4 regions of the Streptomyces sp. NPDC008092 genome follow, and region 1 is predicted to be linked to each of the others. Evidence: riboswitches for the same ligand, from Rfam matches in the RefSeq annotation. Region 1 holds a riboswitch; each other region holds the start of a gene.

Region 1 (3,529 bases):
TTGAAGGCCTCCGTGTAGGCCTGGAGGTCTTCTTTCCGCTCCAGGTAGAGGCTACTCGTCAACTGGTCGATAACAACCACGTCCAGATCAGAAGTGCTCGGAAATGAGAAGATTACGAAAGGTCCGGTGATGCCGATATGCGCCCCGGCCGCGAACGGCAGCACCTGGAGCCGTACTTGGGGCAGCCGGGCCGCCTCCACCAGCCGCGTCAGCTGCCGCGCCATCACCCCGGGACCGCCCACCTCCCGGCGCAGCACCGCCTCGTCCAGGACCGCGCTCAGCTCCAGCGGCGGATCGTTGCGCAGCACGTCCTGCCTGGCCAGACGCACCTCCACCAGGGCGTCCAGGGCCTCGTCGTCGCGCCCGTCCACGGCCGCCCGGGTCACCGCACGCGCGTACTCGGGGGTCTGCAGCAGCCCCGGCACGACCGAGGTCTCCAGCGTGCGCATCGCGCTGGCCTGTGACTCCAGGCTGATGAAATCCCGGTAGGCGGGCGGCAGCACCCCACGATAGGCGTGCCACCAGTGGTGCCGCCCCGCCGTGTCCTCCGACCCCGCCAACACCAGCAGCAACTCGCGCAGTTGCCCCTCGACCACGCCGTAGGCGTCCAGGAGTAACCGCACATCGGCCGGTTTCACACCGCTGGCGCCGGTCTCGATCCGGCTCACTTTCGACTGATGCCAGCCCACCAGACGGGCGGCCTCACCGCTCGTGAGGCCGGCGCCGGTGCGCAGTGTGCGCAGTTCGGCGCCCAGTTTCCGGCGGCGTACCGCGGGACCGTTCTGCATGGGCTACTCCTTACTCCTTGCGAGCCGCCCAAATACGGTCTGAGGTCGCAGAGTTCACCGCTTCGAGCGACAGATATATGCATATCTTGGTGGATCGCTCCCCGTGACCGGCCCGGTAATGGCAGTCTGGCGAAGAAGCACCAGTCCGGGACCGTACTCGAACCATCCGCACTGTGTCGGACTCCGGTCCCGAGGAAAGGGACGACGTCGCCATGGCAGACCACCTGGAAGCATCCGTCACTCTGCCGAGCGATCCCGCCTCGGTCTCCGCCGCCCGCTCCTATGCGCTGGACACCCTCGCGGAGTGGGGGCTGCCACCGGAGACGGAGACCGCGGACACCATCCGCCTCATCGTCTCCGAACTCGCCACCAACGCCGTGCAGCACACCTTCGGGCAGTCACCGACCTTCACGGTGGACCTCGTCCTCGACCGTGACGAGCAGCTGCGCATCGGCGTCACGGACAGTCATCCGCGCTTCCCCAAGAGACTCCCCGCCGCGGTCCAGCAGGACAACGGGCGCGGCATGGTCATCATCCGCTGGCTGACCGCCGAGTGCGGCGGCAAGCTCCGGGTACGCCCCACCCGGGAGGGCGGCAAGACCGTCTCCATCGAACTGCCCTGGACGATCCCGGCGGGCACCGTCACCGCGGCCGGCCAGCAGGAACCGTAGCCCTGAGCCCCTGCCGGCCCGCCGTCGGCGTGGGTCAGCTGACCCGGCCGTACCAGACGCTGCGCGTCCAGATCTTCTGGAGCTTCACCACGTCCCCGGTCTTCGGGGCGTGCCAGATCTTTCCCTTCCCGGCGTAGATGCCGACGTGGTACACGCTGGAACCCGAGTGGAAGAAGACCAGGTCCCCGGCCTTGCGGTTGCCGGCCGAGACGTGACGGGTCTTGTTGTACTGCTGGGCCGCCGTACGCGGCAGGGTCTTGCCCGCCTTCTTGAACGAGTACAGCGTCAGCCCCGAGCAGTCGAACCTGTTCGGTCCGGTGGCGCCCCACCTGTAGGGCGCGCCCTTCTTCGAGGCGGCGACCTGAAGTGCCTTCGTCGCCATCGTGGCGGCCGAGGCGTCGGAGGCGACACCCGGGATCACGATCGAGCCGCCCACGGCGGCGATGGTCAGCGCCGAGGCCGTACCGGCCCGGGCCATCAGCGACGGAACACGATTGAGCGCAGTCATGCGCAACCCTTCGTCAGCCGCCTGTGAAGGATGACCTGTCGGATTCGGGCTGGCGAAGTTGCCCGGCCGTGTTGCCACGGCTTCACCCCAAGGGCTGCTCGGCCCGGTCATGGCGCGACCGTGCCGGCGACCCGTCTTGCCTGGGTCCTCCACTCCTGCCGATGCACTTCTGTCGACGGGTCAATCCGGGCGGCGGCAGGACTCGGCGTCCGCCCGGACCGCCCCGCCGCTGTGGCGGGGGCTTGTCGTCAGACAGGGATCTTCACTCACTCGTGTCCGAAAATCCCAACGGAATCGGGGATTTGTGGGGTTACTCACCACCCACCCGTTCGGGTGGACAGCCCTGTGTTCGATTCTCCGTCAACTTCCCTGCGTAGCCCCGGACCTGCGCGGAAGCCGCTTCCGGGCACCCTCGCACGGGCAACCTGAGCGGCCCTCGCGGTCAGGTAAAACCACGCCACACTCCGCCGAACGGCGGTAACCCCTTTGGAGCGTTTCGACCCCGGCCCGGTCGCGCCGTCGACGCATCGCACGGATTCCGGCGGGTGTCACGGTACGCAGTCGGGCGGGAGTACGACGCGAGCGGTCCGGCGCTCACCGTCGAGCACCCGCAACGCCCGTGCCAGCGTGTCCCCGTGAAGCTCCGTCTCGCCCCGCAGATGCATCAGGGCCAGGGCGTCGCGCAGCTCGGACGCCGCGCGCACCAGCGCCTGCGCGGCGCGCAGCCCACGGTAGGTGTCCTCGTTCTGCGCCGGATTGATCCGGCCCAGTAGATCCACCACGTCCAGGTAACGGTCGATCAGCTCGCCCTCGGCGCGGGTCAGCGCGGGCAGCGGCGGGAGCTCCGGCAGCATCGGCGGCTCACCCCGCGTCCGGCAGGCCGAGCGGACCGCGGCGGCTGGGTACGACCCGGTCCACCAGCCCGTACGCCAGCGCTTCCGGCGCGTCCAGGACCAGATCCCGCTCCAGGTCCTGGTGCACCTGTTCGGCCGTGCGCCCCGTGTGCCGGACGAGCATCCCTTCGACCATCGCCCGGACCCGGTCCAACTCCGCGGCCCGGATGAACAGATCACTCGGCTGGCCCTGCACCGGCTCCGGCAGGGACGGCTGCTGGAGCACGATGCGCGCGCCGGGCAGCACGGACCGCTTGCCCGGTGTGCCGGCCGCGAGCAGCACCGCGGCCGACGCCCCGGCCTGCCCGAGGCAGATCGTCTCCACGTCGCAGGTCACGTACCGGACCGTGTCGTAGATCGCGGCCATCGCACTGTACGAACCGCCCGGGGAGTTGATGTGCAGCGAGATGTCCCGCTCCGGAGCGGCGTACTCCAGGTACATGAACTGCGCCATCACGTCGTTGGCCGAGGTCTCGTCGACGGGCGTGCCGAGGAAGACGATCCGCTCCTCCAGCAGCTTCGAGTACGGATCCATGGTGCGGTGCCCCGCGGCCGTGCGTTCCGTGAACTCGGGCAGAACGTAGCGGGCGGACGGTCGGGTCATGGCGTACCCCTCCTCGCGACTGAGGCGGCCCGGGAGCCGGGCTCTCTGTTGAAAATGTACAGGAC
Region 2 (3,529 bases), on a different contig from region 1:
ACGTCGAACACGTAGGGCATCGGGAACGTCAGGGGGGTCGCGTGGTGGGCCGTGGAGAGGTGGCGCAGCACGGCCAGGCATCCGCCCGCACCCTCGCCCGCTTCCTGCCGGCGCTGCTGATCTGCACCGGCGTCTGCTACGACGTCCTCACCCCCGCCCCCTTCACCGCGGTGCCCTTCTTCACGGCCGCCCCGCTGATCGCCGCACCCCTCTCCTCCCTGCGCACCACCCTCCTCACGGGCCTGGCCGCACTCGTCGCCACCTACGCCGTGCACGCGCGGTTCGCCGTTCTCCCGGACGCCGACGCCGTCACCGAGGTCGTCACCGTGGCCACCGTCGCCGTCCTCGCCGCCGGCATCAACCGGATCGTCCGCATCGGCGACCAGCGCCTCGCCTCCGCCCGCGAGGTCGCCGAGGCCGCCCAGCGGGCCGTCCTGCCCGAACCCGCCGAGCGGATCGGCGGCTTCGAGATCGCCGCCCGCTACGAGGCGGCGCAGGAAGGCACCTTCATCGGCGGCGACCTGTACGCCGTCCAGGACACCCCGTACGGCGTGCGGCTGGTCGTCGGCGACGTACGCGGCAAGGGGATGGGCGCGGTCGCCGCGGTCGCCGTGGTCATCGGGGCGTTCCGGGAGGCCGCCGAGCAGGAGGCCACGCTGGAGGCGGTGGCCGGGCGGCTGGAGCGGGCGCTGGCGCGCGAGGGCGTCCGGCGCGGCGGCATCGACGCCCACGAGGGCTTCACCACCGCCGTACTCGCCGAACTCCCGCACGGCGACGGCACGCTCCGGCTCGTCAACCGGGGCCATCCGCCGCCCCTGCTGCTGCACGGCGACGGCGAGGTCTGCCCGGTGCGGGCGCCGGAGGCCGCGCTGCCGCTCGGGATGGGCGAGTTGGGGGCCTGGCCGGACCGGGCCGCCGAGCACGCGTTCCCGAACGGGGCCACGCTGCTGCTGCACACCGACGGCCTCTCCGAGGCGCGGGACGCGCACGGCCGGTTCTACGACCCGGAGCGGCGGCTCACCGGCCGTACCGTCACCGCCCCGGGCCCCCTGGTGGCCCGGCTCGCGGCCGAGGTGCGCCGGCACACCGGCGGCGGCATGACGGACGACATGGCACTGCTCGCCGTGCGACGGCCCTGAGCGGCGGGCGGTCACGTTCGGTGTCCGTGCGACCGCCCTGCGCATAACAACTGAGTCACCATCAAAACCTGTGTGACTCCTGAGCTGAGCAGCGCGCACCGCCGACTCGACCGTTTTTGACCGGTCGTGGCAGGTAAGTCCAAGCTTTGAAAGCTTAATGATCAAGACGAACAGCTTGGAATCTGGTAGCCGGGTCTATTAACGTTCGATAACGCAGCGCGGTCGTCCCAGCCGTCACCCGCGACGGCTCCGTGCGCATGCGCCGAATCCCGCAAGGGAACCGGGGAACCACCACCTTGGGGTGAATCGCACGGCTACCGCCGGGTACGAAACGGCCGGTATACGCGCGTAGGAGACCTTCCTGCTCCGAACCCGTCAGCTAACCCGGTAGGCGGCGGAAGGAAAGGAGTGCGCCCGCGTGGCGTCCAACCCGCCTGCTCCGACAGCCCCGTTCGTGCCCAGCCAGCGTCAGCCCGAGACCTTCGGCTACGGCGGCTACCGCGCCGACGAAGGCCCCTTCGAGGAGTGGAACCCCACCGAGGAGTCCCTCTCCGCGGTACGCGGCCGGCACCGGGTCGCCAAGCAGAAGGGCGGCGGGCTCGCCCGCAGCTCCACGGTTCTCGGCGTCGGCGTCATCGCCGCCGTCGGCGCGGGCGGCATGGCCAGCGCCAACACCGGCAAGCCGCCGGTCTCCATCTCGCTGCCCGACCTGCCGTCCTCCGTCGGCTCGCTGCTCGGCGAGGACGGCGGCCACCAGGCGACCCGGACCGCGCTCAGCAGCGTCACCACGACGACCGCCACCGACGCGGACTCCTCCTCGTCCGACGCCGGCGAGGCGCTGCGCAGCCGGATCATCGCCCAGGCCGCACAGCAGCAGAGCCAGCTCGACACCAAGGCCAGCGCCAAGGCCGTCGCCGCCGCCGACAAGGCGGTCGCCGACGCCGAGGCCAAGGCGGAGAAGGCGGCCGCCGCCAAGGCCGCCGACGCCAAGGAGAAGGCCGAGGCCTCCGCGAAGCAGAAGGCCGAGCAGGCCCGCCTCGCCGAGCTGGCCAAGCAGTACACGCTGCCCGTCGTCTCGTACACGATCACCGGTACCTTCGGCCAGGCCGGATCCATGTGGTCCTCCGGCTACCACACCGGCCTCGACTTCGCGGCGCCCACCGGCACGCTGATCAAGGCCGTGCACAGCGGCACGGTCACCGAGGCGGGCTGGGCCGGCTCCTACGGCTACCGCACGATCATCACCCTCGACGACGGCACCGAGCTGTGGTTCTGCCACCAGTCCTCGATCGGCGTCAAGGTCGGCCAGAAGGTCTCCACCGGCGACGTCATCGGCCGCGTGGGCGCCACCGGCAACGTGACCGGCCCGCACCTCCACCTGGAGGTCCACCCGAACGGCCAGGCCACCGCCATCGACCCGATGACCTGGCTGCGCGGCAAGGGCCTCAACCCCTGACCTGACCCGGACCGCACCCACCGGCCCCCGGCGGCCCTGACGGCAACCCCCCGGCGTCAGGGCCGTCGGTGTGCCGCGCCCCGGGCAGGCGGCGCGCCTTTACAAGAACTTCGTGTTGCGTCGGCATGGGGTGCCCGGCGACGCGTGTTGAAGTGAAGCATGAGTGCTTCTTCCCCTTCCCTCCGCAAGCTCGGCGCCTCCGACCTGGAGGTCTTCCCGCTCGCCCTCGGCGGCAACGTCTTCGGCTGGACCGCCGACGAGGCCACCTCCTTCGCCGTCCTCGACGCGTACGCCGCCGCGGGCGGCAACTTCGTGGACACCGCCGACTCGTACTCGGCGTGGATCGAGGGCAACAAGGGCGGCGAGTCCGAGACGATCATCGGCAACTGGGTCAAGGCGCGCGGCAACCGCGACGACGTCGTCATCGCGACGAAGGTCAGCCAGCACCCCGAGTACCCCGGCCTGTCCGCCGCCAACATCAAGGCCGCCGCCGACGCGTCCCTGCGCCGTCTGGGCACCGACCACATCGACCTCTACTACACGCACTTCGACAAGCCCGAGATCCCGGTCGAGGAGATCATCGGCGCGCTGGACGAGCTGGTGCGGGCGGGCAAGGTCCGGCACATCGCCGCGTCCAACATCACGCCGGAGCGGCTCCAGGAGTCCCTGGACTTCTCCGACCGCGAGGGCCTCGCCCGGTACGTGGCCCTCCAGCCCCACTACAACCTGGTCTCCCGCGACACCTACGAGGGCCCCCTCCAGGACCTGGCCTCCCGCACCGGCCTCGCGGCCGTCCCCTACTTCTCGCTGGCCGCCGGCTTCCTCACCGGCAAGTACCGCCCCGGTACGACGGTCGACAGCGCGCGAGCGGGCCGGGCCGCCCAGTACGCCGAGTCGGAGCGCGGCCAGAAGGTCCTTGCCGCCCTGGACGAGA
Region 3 (3,529 bases), on a different contig from region 1:
GTCGGCGCGCGCGCCGGTGCCGACCAGCTCGCGCACGAGGGCGTACTGGGCGTGGTTGGTGTCCTGGTACTCGTCGACCAGGACGTGCCGGAAGCGGCGGCGGTAGTGCTCGGCGACGTCCGGGAAGGCGCGCAGCAGGTTGACCGTCGTCATGATCAGGTCGTCGAAGTCGAGGGCGTTCGCCTCGCGCAGCCGCGACTGGTAGAGGGCGTAGGCCTGGGCGAGGGTCTTCTCGAAGCCGTCGCTCGCGCGGGCGGCGAAGTCCTCCTCGTCGACCAGCTCGTTCTTGAGGTTGCTGACCTGGGCGCTGAACGACTTCGGCGGGAACCGCTTGGGGTCGAGGTCCAGGTCGCGGCAGACCAGGGCCATCAGGCGCTTGGAGTCGGCCGCGTCGTAGATCGAGAAGGAGGAGGTGAAGCCGAGCTTCTTGCTCTCCCGGCGCAGGATCCGCACGCACGCGCTGTGGAAGGTCATCACCCACATCGCGTTGGCGCGCGGGCCCACGAGGTGCTCGACGCGCTCCTTCATCTCACCCGCGGCCTTGTTGGTGAAGGTGATCGCGAGGATCTGGCCCGGGTGCACCTGGCGCGCGCCGAGGAGGTGGGCGATGCGGTGGGTGAGCACGCGCGTCTTGCCGGAACCGGCGCCGGCCACGATGAGCAACGGAGAGCCGGCATGCACGACGGCCGCCCGCTGGTTGTCGTTCAGCCCCTCCAGGAGCGCGGCCGGGTCCAGGGCCGGGCGTGCGGCGCCGTCGCGGTAGTAGGCGTCCCGGTCCGGGGGCACGTCGAACTTCCCGCCGAACAGATCGTCCGGAATCGACTCCGGAGCGTGCTCGTCCTCGGGCGGCGGCGGAGGTTCCTCGTCATGGCCGCGGGGGGCCTGGAGGTTCGCCAGGAAGCTGTCGTCAAAGAGGCTGCTCATCGCTCTCCGAGTCTAGGGCGCCCCACCGACAACCGGCCGCCGCCCCGAAAACTCGGCCGGGTAACCGAACAGAACCACTCGGTCACGGCCGGTCGACGCGCGTCACGCAGCGGCGAACGCCCACCGCGAGCCTCCCTGTCACCTCGGGCAAGTCGCCCATAGCACCCCAGATCGCCCCGCCTGAACAATTCCCAACATCAAGGTCACGAAAATGTATCGGGCATATCGCACATCAAACTTCACAGAGACCACACGAGTTGGCTAGCGTGCCGGGCAGGCCGTACGACCCCCACCGGCGAACATCGCCGGGCCGCACGGCCTCCGCCGAGTCCGGGGCGCCACCGCGCATCCGGAGCCGGGGACCCACACCGATCCCGGGGTGAATCGGTCCCGACTCCCCTCCGGGGAACGGACCGTAGGGCAACCCTTCCGAACCACCCGCCCGAACCCGACAGCTAACTCGGTAGGCGGAACACTGGAAGGAGTCGCCCCCGTTGGCGTCGCACCGCAAGTCCCGGCCGTCAGGAACGCGCACGGCAGGCATACGCACCCCCGCACTGGCCACCGCCGCACTCACCTCCATGGCCCTGTTCTCCCAGACGGCCGAGGCCGCGCCCTCCGAGGACGGCAAGCCGAGCCTGGAGGAGGTGGAGAAGAAGGTCGACGCCCTCTACCGGCAGGCGGAGTCGGCGACCGAGAAGTACAACGCGGCGAAGGAGCGGACCGGCAAGCAGCGCAAGCAGGTCGACACGCTGCTCGACGACGTCGCCCGGCGCACCGACCGGCTCAACGAGGCACGTGAGGAACTGGGTTCGTTCGCGGCGGCCCAGTACCGGACCGGGGCGAGCGTTCCCGACACGGCGACCTTCCTGCTCGCGGACAGTCCCCAGGACTACTTCGACCAGGACCAGCTGATGAGCCGCCTGACCACGCGCCAGAAGGGCGCGGTCGACGACTACGTCACCCAGCGGTCCGCGACCATGAAGAAGCGGCAGGAGGCCGCCCGGAGCCTCGAGACGCTCACCGAGACGCAGGACGACCTCAAGACGGCCAAGACCACCGTGCAGACGAAGCTGGCCTCCGCACGGGAGCTGCTGTCGCAGCTGACGGCCGCGGAGAAGGCCCGGCTGGCGGCGATCGAGAAGCAGCAGCAGGAAGCGGCCGACCGCAAGGCGGCGGAGCTGGCGAAGCAGCAGGCCGCGGCGGCCGACCAGGAGGCGTCGTCGTCCTCCTCGTCCTCGACGTCGAGCGGCTCGTCCTCCGGCTCCGGCTCCTCCACCTACGCCACGAAGGCCGCCAAGGCGATCGCCTTCGCCCGCGCGCAGATCGGCAAGCCGTACGTGTGGGGCGCCACCGGCCCCGGCTCCTACGACTGCTCAGGACTCTCCCAGGCCGCCTGGAAGGCCGCGGGCGTCTCCCTGCCGCGCACCACCTACGACCAGGTGAACGCCGGCACCACCGTCCCCCTCTCCGACGCCCAGCCCGGCGACCTGGTCTTCTTCTACGACGACGTCAGCCACGTCGGCATCTACATCGGCAACGGCATGATGATCCACGCCCCGAAGCCCGGCGCGTACGTCCGGGAGGAGTCGATCTACTACGGCGGCGAGTCGATCATCCACAGCGTGGTGCGCCCGGCCTGATCCCACGGGGCGCCCGCCGTCGCCCGCACGCTTTTCGGGCCGTACGCGCGCGTGCCCCGCCCCTGCCGCGGCCGACTCTCCCTAGCATCAGGGGCATGTCCGGCATTTCACCCCTCGGCGCCTGGTGGGCGCGGTGTTCGCCTGCGGCCGGGGCCGGGGGCGCCGTGATGGCCACCGGCATCATGTCGGAGGGGCTGTACCTGGCGGGCGCGGAGACCGTGTCCCGGGTGGCGCTGGCGGCGGCCTGCGCGCTGTGGGCGGCACTGGCCGCGGACTTCGCCGCACGGCTGGCGCTCGATCGCCGGCGGTGGGCGGCGGAGGCGCGGACACCGGGCGCGCTCACCGCCGTGGCGGCGACGACGGTGCTGGGGACGCGGTTCTCGGCGCTCGGGTGGCAGCCCCTCGCCGAGGCCCTGCTGGCGCTGTCGGTGGCGCTGTGGCCGCCGTTGCTGGTCCTCGTCGTGCGGCACTGGAAGCCGAGGATGCCGGGAACGGTGTTCCTCGCCTGCGTGGCCACACAGGGGTCGGCCGTGCTGGGCGCGACGCTGGCGGCGGCCCTGACGACGGCGTGGCTCGCGCACCTCTCGCTGGTCCTCTTCTGGCTGGGGCTGGCGATGTACGGGCTCGCCGTGCCCCGGTTCGAGTGGCGGCAGATCGCCCAGGGGCCCGGGGACCAGTGGGTGGCGGGCGGCGGGCTCGCGATCTCCGCGCTGGCCGGGGCGCGGCTGCTGGCCGCCGACAGTGCGCGGCTGTACCTGTGGAACGACGACGACCGGGGCGTCCTGCGCGTGGTGACGGTGGCGTTGCTGGTCCTGAGCCTGGCCTGGTACGCCGTCCTGCTGGCCGCGGAGGCGGCGTGGCCCCGGCCGCGTTACGACGTGCGCCGCTGGGCGACGGTGTTCCCGATGGGGATGACGGCGACGGCGACGCTGTCGGTCGCGGCCGCCGTCGGCGGCGCGTGG
Region 4 (3,529 bases), on a different contig from region 1:
CGGCCGCTGGGCCGCCGAGTCCCGGCTCACCAGCGCCCCGCTCACCTACGGCGAGAAGGTCATCGGCAGCCGCCGCGGCCACACCGGCCACCAGCACCTGCCCTGGGTCGCCCTCGACACCGACGCCACCGAGGAGCGCGGCGAGGTCTGGGGCTGCGCCCTCGGCTGGTCCGGCTCCTGGCGGATCGCGGTCGCCCAGCTCCCCGACGCGCGCGTGCAGATCACCGGCGGCGCCGGCTACGACGACTCGGGCCTGCTGATGCTGGCCGAGGGCGAGTCGTACACCAGCCCGGTCTTCGCCGGCCTGTGGTCCGACGGCGGCTTCGGCGGGGCGAGCCGTGCCTGGCACGCCTACCAGCGGGCGCACATCATCCCGGACGCCGACCAGGACCGGCCGGTGCTGTTCAACTCGTGGGAGGCCACCACCTTCGACATCTCCGAGGAGCAGCAGGCCACCCTGGCCCGCCGGGCCGCCGCGATCGGCGTCGAGCTGTTCGTGGTGGACGACGGCTGGTTCGGCGCCCGCACCAGCGACCGCGCCGGCCTCGGCGACTGGACGCCCAACCCCGACCGCTTCCCCAAGGGCCTCAAGCCCCTCGCCGACTACGTGCACGCCCTCGGCATGCAGTTCGGCATCTGGGTCGAGCCCGAGATGGTCAACGCGGACAGCGACCTGTACCGGGCGCACCCCGACTGGGTGCAGTACCAGCAGGGACGGAAGCGGACGGAACTCCGCAACCAGCTCGTGCTCAACCTCGCCCGCGAGGACGTCCAGGAGTACCTCTGGGAGCAGCTCGACACCCTGTTGTCCAGCGCCCCGATCGACTACGTCAAGTGGGACTTCAACCGCTGCTTCACGGATGCGGGCTGGCCCGGCGAGCCCTACCCGCAGCGTCTGTGGGTCGACCACGTGCGGGGGCTGTACGCCCTGCTCGACCGGCTCCGCGCGGCCCACCCGAACGTCGCCATCGAGTCCTGCTCCGGCGGCGGCGGGCGGATCGACCTCGGGATCATGAGCCGTACCGACGAGGTGTGGACCTCCGACAACACCGACCCGCTGGACCGGCTCGCCATCCAGCACGGCTTCAGCCAGATCCACCCCGCCCGGGTGATGTCCGCCTGGGTCACCGACAGCCCGAACCACCAGCTCAACGGCCGGGTCAGCAGCTTGCGCTTCCGGTTCGTCAGCTCCATGGCCGGGGCGCTCGGGGTCGGCGGCGACCTCTCCCAGTGGACCGAGGAGGAACTCGCCGAGGCCGGCCGCTGGGTGGAGCTCTACAAGGAGATCCGGCCCCAGGTGCAGCGCGGCGACCAGTTCCGGCTGCGGCCGCCGGCCGGCGGGCTCAGCGCGGTGCAGTACACCCTCGGCGACGAGACCGTCGTCCTCGCCTGGCTGCAGGCGCAGAGCTACGGCGAGCCGGCGCCGGCGCTGCGGCTCCAGGGGCTCGACCCGGCGGCGTCGTACGAATGCCGCGAGACGGGCGAAGTGCACGGGGGTGCCGTTCTGTTGCACCACGGGCTGCACACCGGGCTGAAGGGCGACCTGGATGCGGCAGTCATCCGACTTCGCCGGATTTGACGTATATGCCCGATTTGGTGGCTTCATTGCAACTCGGTGTGGAATAAGGGGACGTGGCGTGACGTGCGTGAGGAGCGTCATATTCGTGACCGTCCGTCGCGCGTCATGTTCACGTAATTCAGGCACTTTCCAAGAAGGTTGGAAAATCGAATAGGCCGGAATTCACGGAGGGTGACCGGTATTTCCGGAAACGGATCAAGTGAAACTCGGACGGCCGGAACCGGCTGCTTGTCCACGTCCGTCTCACTCGCTTACGTTCGCCACACATCCGGGCGGAACGCCGAATCCTGCCGCCGCCCGGAGTCCCCACACACACTCACCCGTGCCCGGCAGGAGCGGGGGACCCACCAGGTATGACCGCCTGTTCCGGTTCCCGGGACGGCTAGGGGTGTAGTCGCGCGACGGTGCGCGGCCGGGCAGCTCCAGCCCGAACCCGACAGCTCACCTCGCAGGCGCAGGAGAGGAATGCGCCATGCCCGCGAAGGGTAAGCACCGCCGTCCCAAGTCCCAGCGTTTCACCCGCTCGATGGCCGTCGCCGGAACCGGTGGCGCCGCGCTGGCCCTGCCGCTCATGGGGGCCACCGGCGCCCACGCGGCCGCTGCGCAGTCCGTTTCCGAAAAGGCCGCACAGTCGCTTCCGGTGGTCGAGAAGACCGCGGTCAAGGAGACGGCCGCGCAGAATTCCGGCGCCGCGCATTCCGCACACCGCGTGTACACGGTGGTGCCCGGCGACTATCTCTCGAAGATCGCCCGCGACCAGCACGTCCGCGGCGGCTGGCACCGGCTCTACGCCGACAACCGGCAGGCCGTCGGCGACAACCCCTCGCTGATCCACCCCGGCCTCAGGCTGACCCTCGGCGGCCGGCACGCCGCCACGACGGACTCCGCGGACTCGGGCTCCCGTCCGCAGGCCCGGTCGAACCCGCAGTCCTCGACCTCGACCTCGACCTCGTCCTCGGCCGACTCGAACGGTTCCAACGCCTCGATCGACTCGAACGGTTCGGACGGTTCGAACGGCTCGGTCGCGACCGCCTCCGGCTTCACCCTCCCGGTGACCGGCGGCGCCGTCGGCACCGGCTACCACGTGGCCGGCAGCATGTGGTCCAGCGGCTACCACACGGGCGTCGACTTCGTCGTCCCGACCGGCACCCCGGTCAAGGCCGTCGGCGCCGGTACGGTCGTCACGGCCGGCTGGGGCGGCGCCTACGGCAACCAGGTCGTCATCCGGCTCGCCGACGGCTACTACGCGCAGTACGGCCACCTCTCGGCCCTCTCCGTCTCGGTCGGCCAGACCGTGACCGCGGGCCAGCAGGTCGGCCTCTCCGGCGCGACCGGCAACGTGACCGGCCCGCACCTGCACTTCGAGATCCGCACCACCCCCGACTACGGCTCGGACGTGGACCCGGTCGCCTACCTCCGCTCCAAGGGTGTCGCCGTCGGCTGACCCGGCGCGCCCACGGGTGCCCCACGCACTCCGAAGGCCGGACCCCCGATCCCCGGGTCCGGCCTTCGGCGTCTCCGGGGCCGGACCGTCCCGCGCGAGTCCCCACCCGCGATCGACACTTCAACATCGCTGGTCAGGGACTTATTCCAGGATTGGCAAAGTATTTAAGGGTGTCTTATCTCACCGAGCGTCAACCCCTTATTACGGTCGCGTAGGTCACAGTCGAAGGTGAATCATGGTCCGATGTGGGAGACGATTCGAAGAGTGACAATGCATCAGTGATCGGGTCGTACGCCGCGGTGGGGGACAGCTTCACCGAGGGCGTGGGAGACCCCGGCCCCGACGGGGCGTTCGTCGGCTGGGCCGACCGGTTCGCGGTACTGCTGTCCGACCGGCGGCCCGAGGGCGACTTCGGCTACACCAACCTCGCCGTACGCGGGAAACTGCTCGACCAGATCGTGGCGGACCAGGTGCCGCAGGCCCTGGAACTCGCCCCGGACCTGGTC

The links. Region 1 has a riboswitch for cyclic di-AMP ahead of ACFZB3_RS23995 (NlpC/P60 family protein). Riboswitches for the same ligand answer to the same signal wherever they lie in the genome.
Region 2: another riboswitch for cyclic di-AMP. It lies ahead of ACFZB3_RS45630 (peptidoglycan DD-metalloendopeptidase family protein); the one in region 1 lies ahead of ACFZB3_RS23995 (NlpC/P60 family protein).
Region 3: another riboswitch for cyclic di-AMP. It lies ahead of ACFZB3_RS11280 (NlpC/P60 family protein); the one in region 1 lies ahead of ACFZB3_RS23995 (NlpC/P60 family protein).
Region 4: another riboswitch for cyclic di-AMP. It lies ahead of ACFZB3_RS04755 (peptidoglycan DD-metalloendopeptidase family protein); the one in region 1 lies ahead of ACFZB3_RS23995 (NlpC/P60 family protein).

What each region holds. Positions count from the first base shown of each region.
Region 1 covers NZ_JBIBHY010000007.1:213,784-217,312, forward strand. The annotation lists gene ACFZB3_RS23985 (Scr1 family TA system antitoxin-like transcriptional regulator) at 1-788, opposite strand, end outside; gene ACFZB3_RS23990 (ATP-binding protein) at 1,001-1,459, shown strand; gene ACFZB3_RS23995 (NlpC/P60 family protein) at 1,494-1,967, opposite strand; cyclic di-AMP (ydaO/yuaA leader) riboswitch at 1,971-2,155, opposite strand; gene ACFZB3_RS24000 (hypothetical protein) at 2,516-2,821, opposite strand; gene ACFZB3_RS24005 (ATP-dependent Clp protease proteolytic subunit) at 2,829-3,464, opposite strand.
Region 2 covers NZ_JBIBHY010000022.1:112,815-116,343, forward strand. The annotation lists gene ACFZB3_RS45625 (SpoIIE family protein phosphatase) at 42-1,139, shown strand; cyclic di-AMP (ydaO/yuaA leader) riboswitch at 1,390-1,550, shown strand; gene ACFZB3_RS45630 (peptidoglycan DD-metalloendopeptidase family protein) at 1,558-2,595, shown strand; gene ACFZB3_RS45635 (aldo/keto reductase) at 2,755-3,529, shown strand, end outside.
Region 3 covers NZ_JBIBHY010000003.1:449,673-453,201, reverse strand. The annotation lists gene pcrA (DNA helicase PcrA) at 1-924, opposite strand, end outside; cyclic di-AMP (ydaO/yuaA leader) riboswitch at 1,237-1,411, shown strand; gene ACFZB3_RS11280 (NlpC/P60 family protein) at 1,419-2,567, shown strand; gene ACFZB3_RS11275 (tellurite resistance/C4-dicarboxylate transporter family protein) at 2,663-3,529, shown strand, end outside.
Region 4 covers NZ_JBIBHY010000001.1:1,140,563-1,144,091, forward strand. The annotation lists gene ACFZB3_RS04750 (alpha-galactosidase) at 1-1,579, shown strand, start outside; cyclic di-AMP (ydaO/yuaA leader) riboswitch at 1,887-2,047, shown strand; gene ACFZB3_RS04755 (peptidoglycan DD-metalloendopeptidase family protein) at 2,052-3,023, shown strand; gene ACFZB3_RS04760 (GDSL-type esterase/lipase family protein) at 3,302-3,529, shown strand, end outside.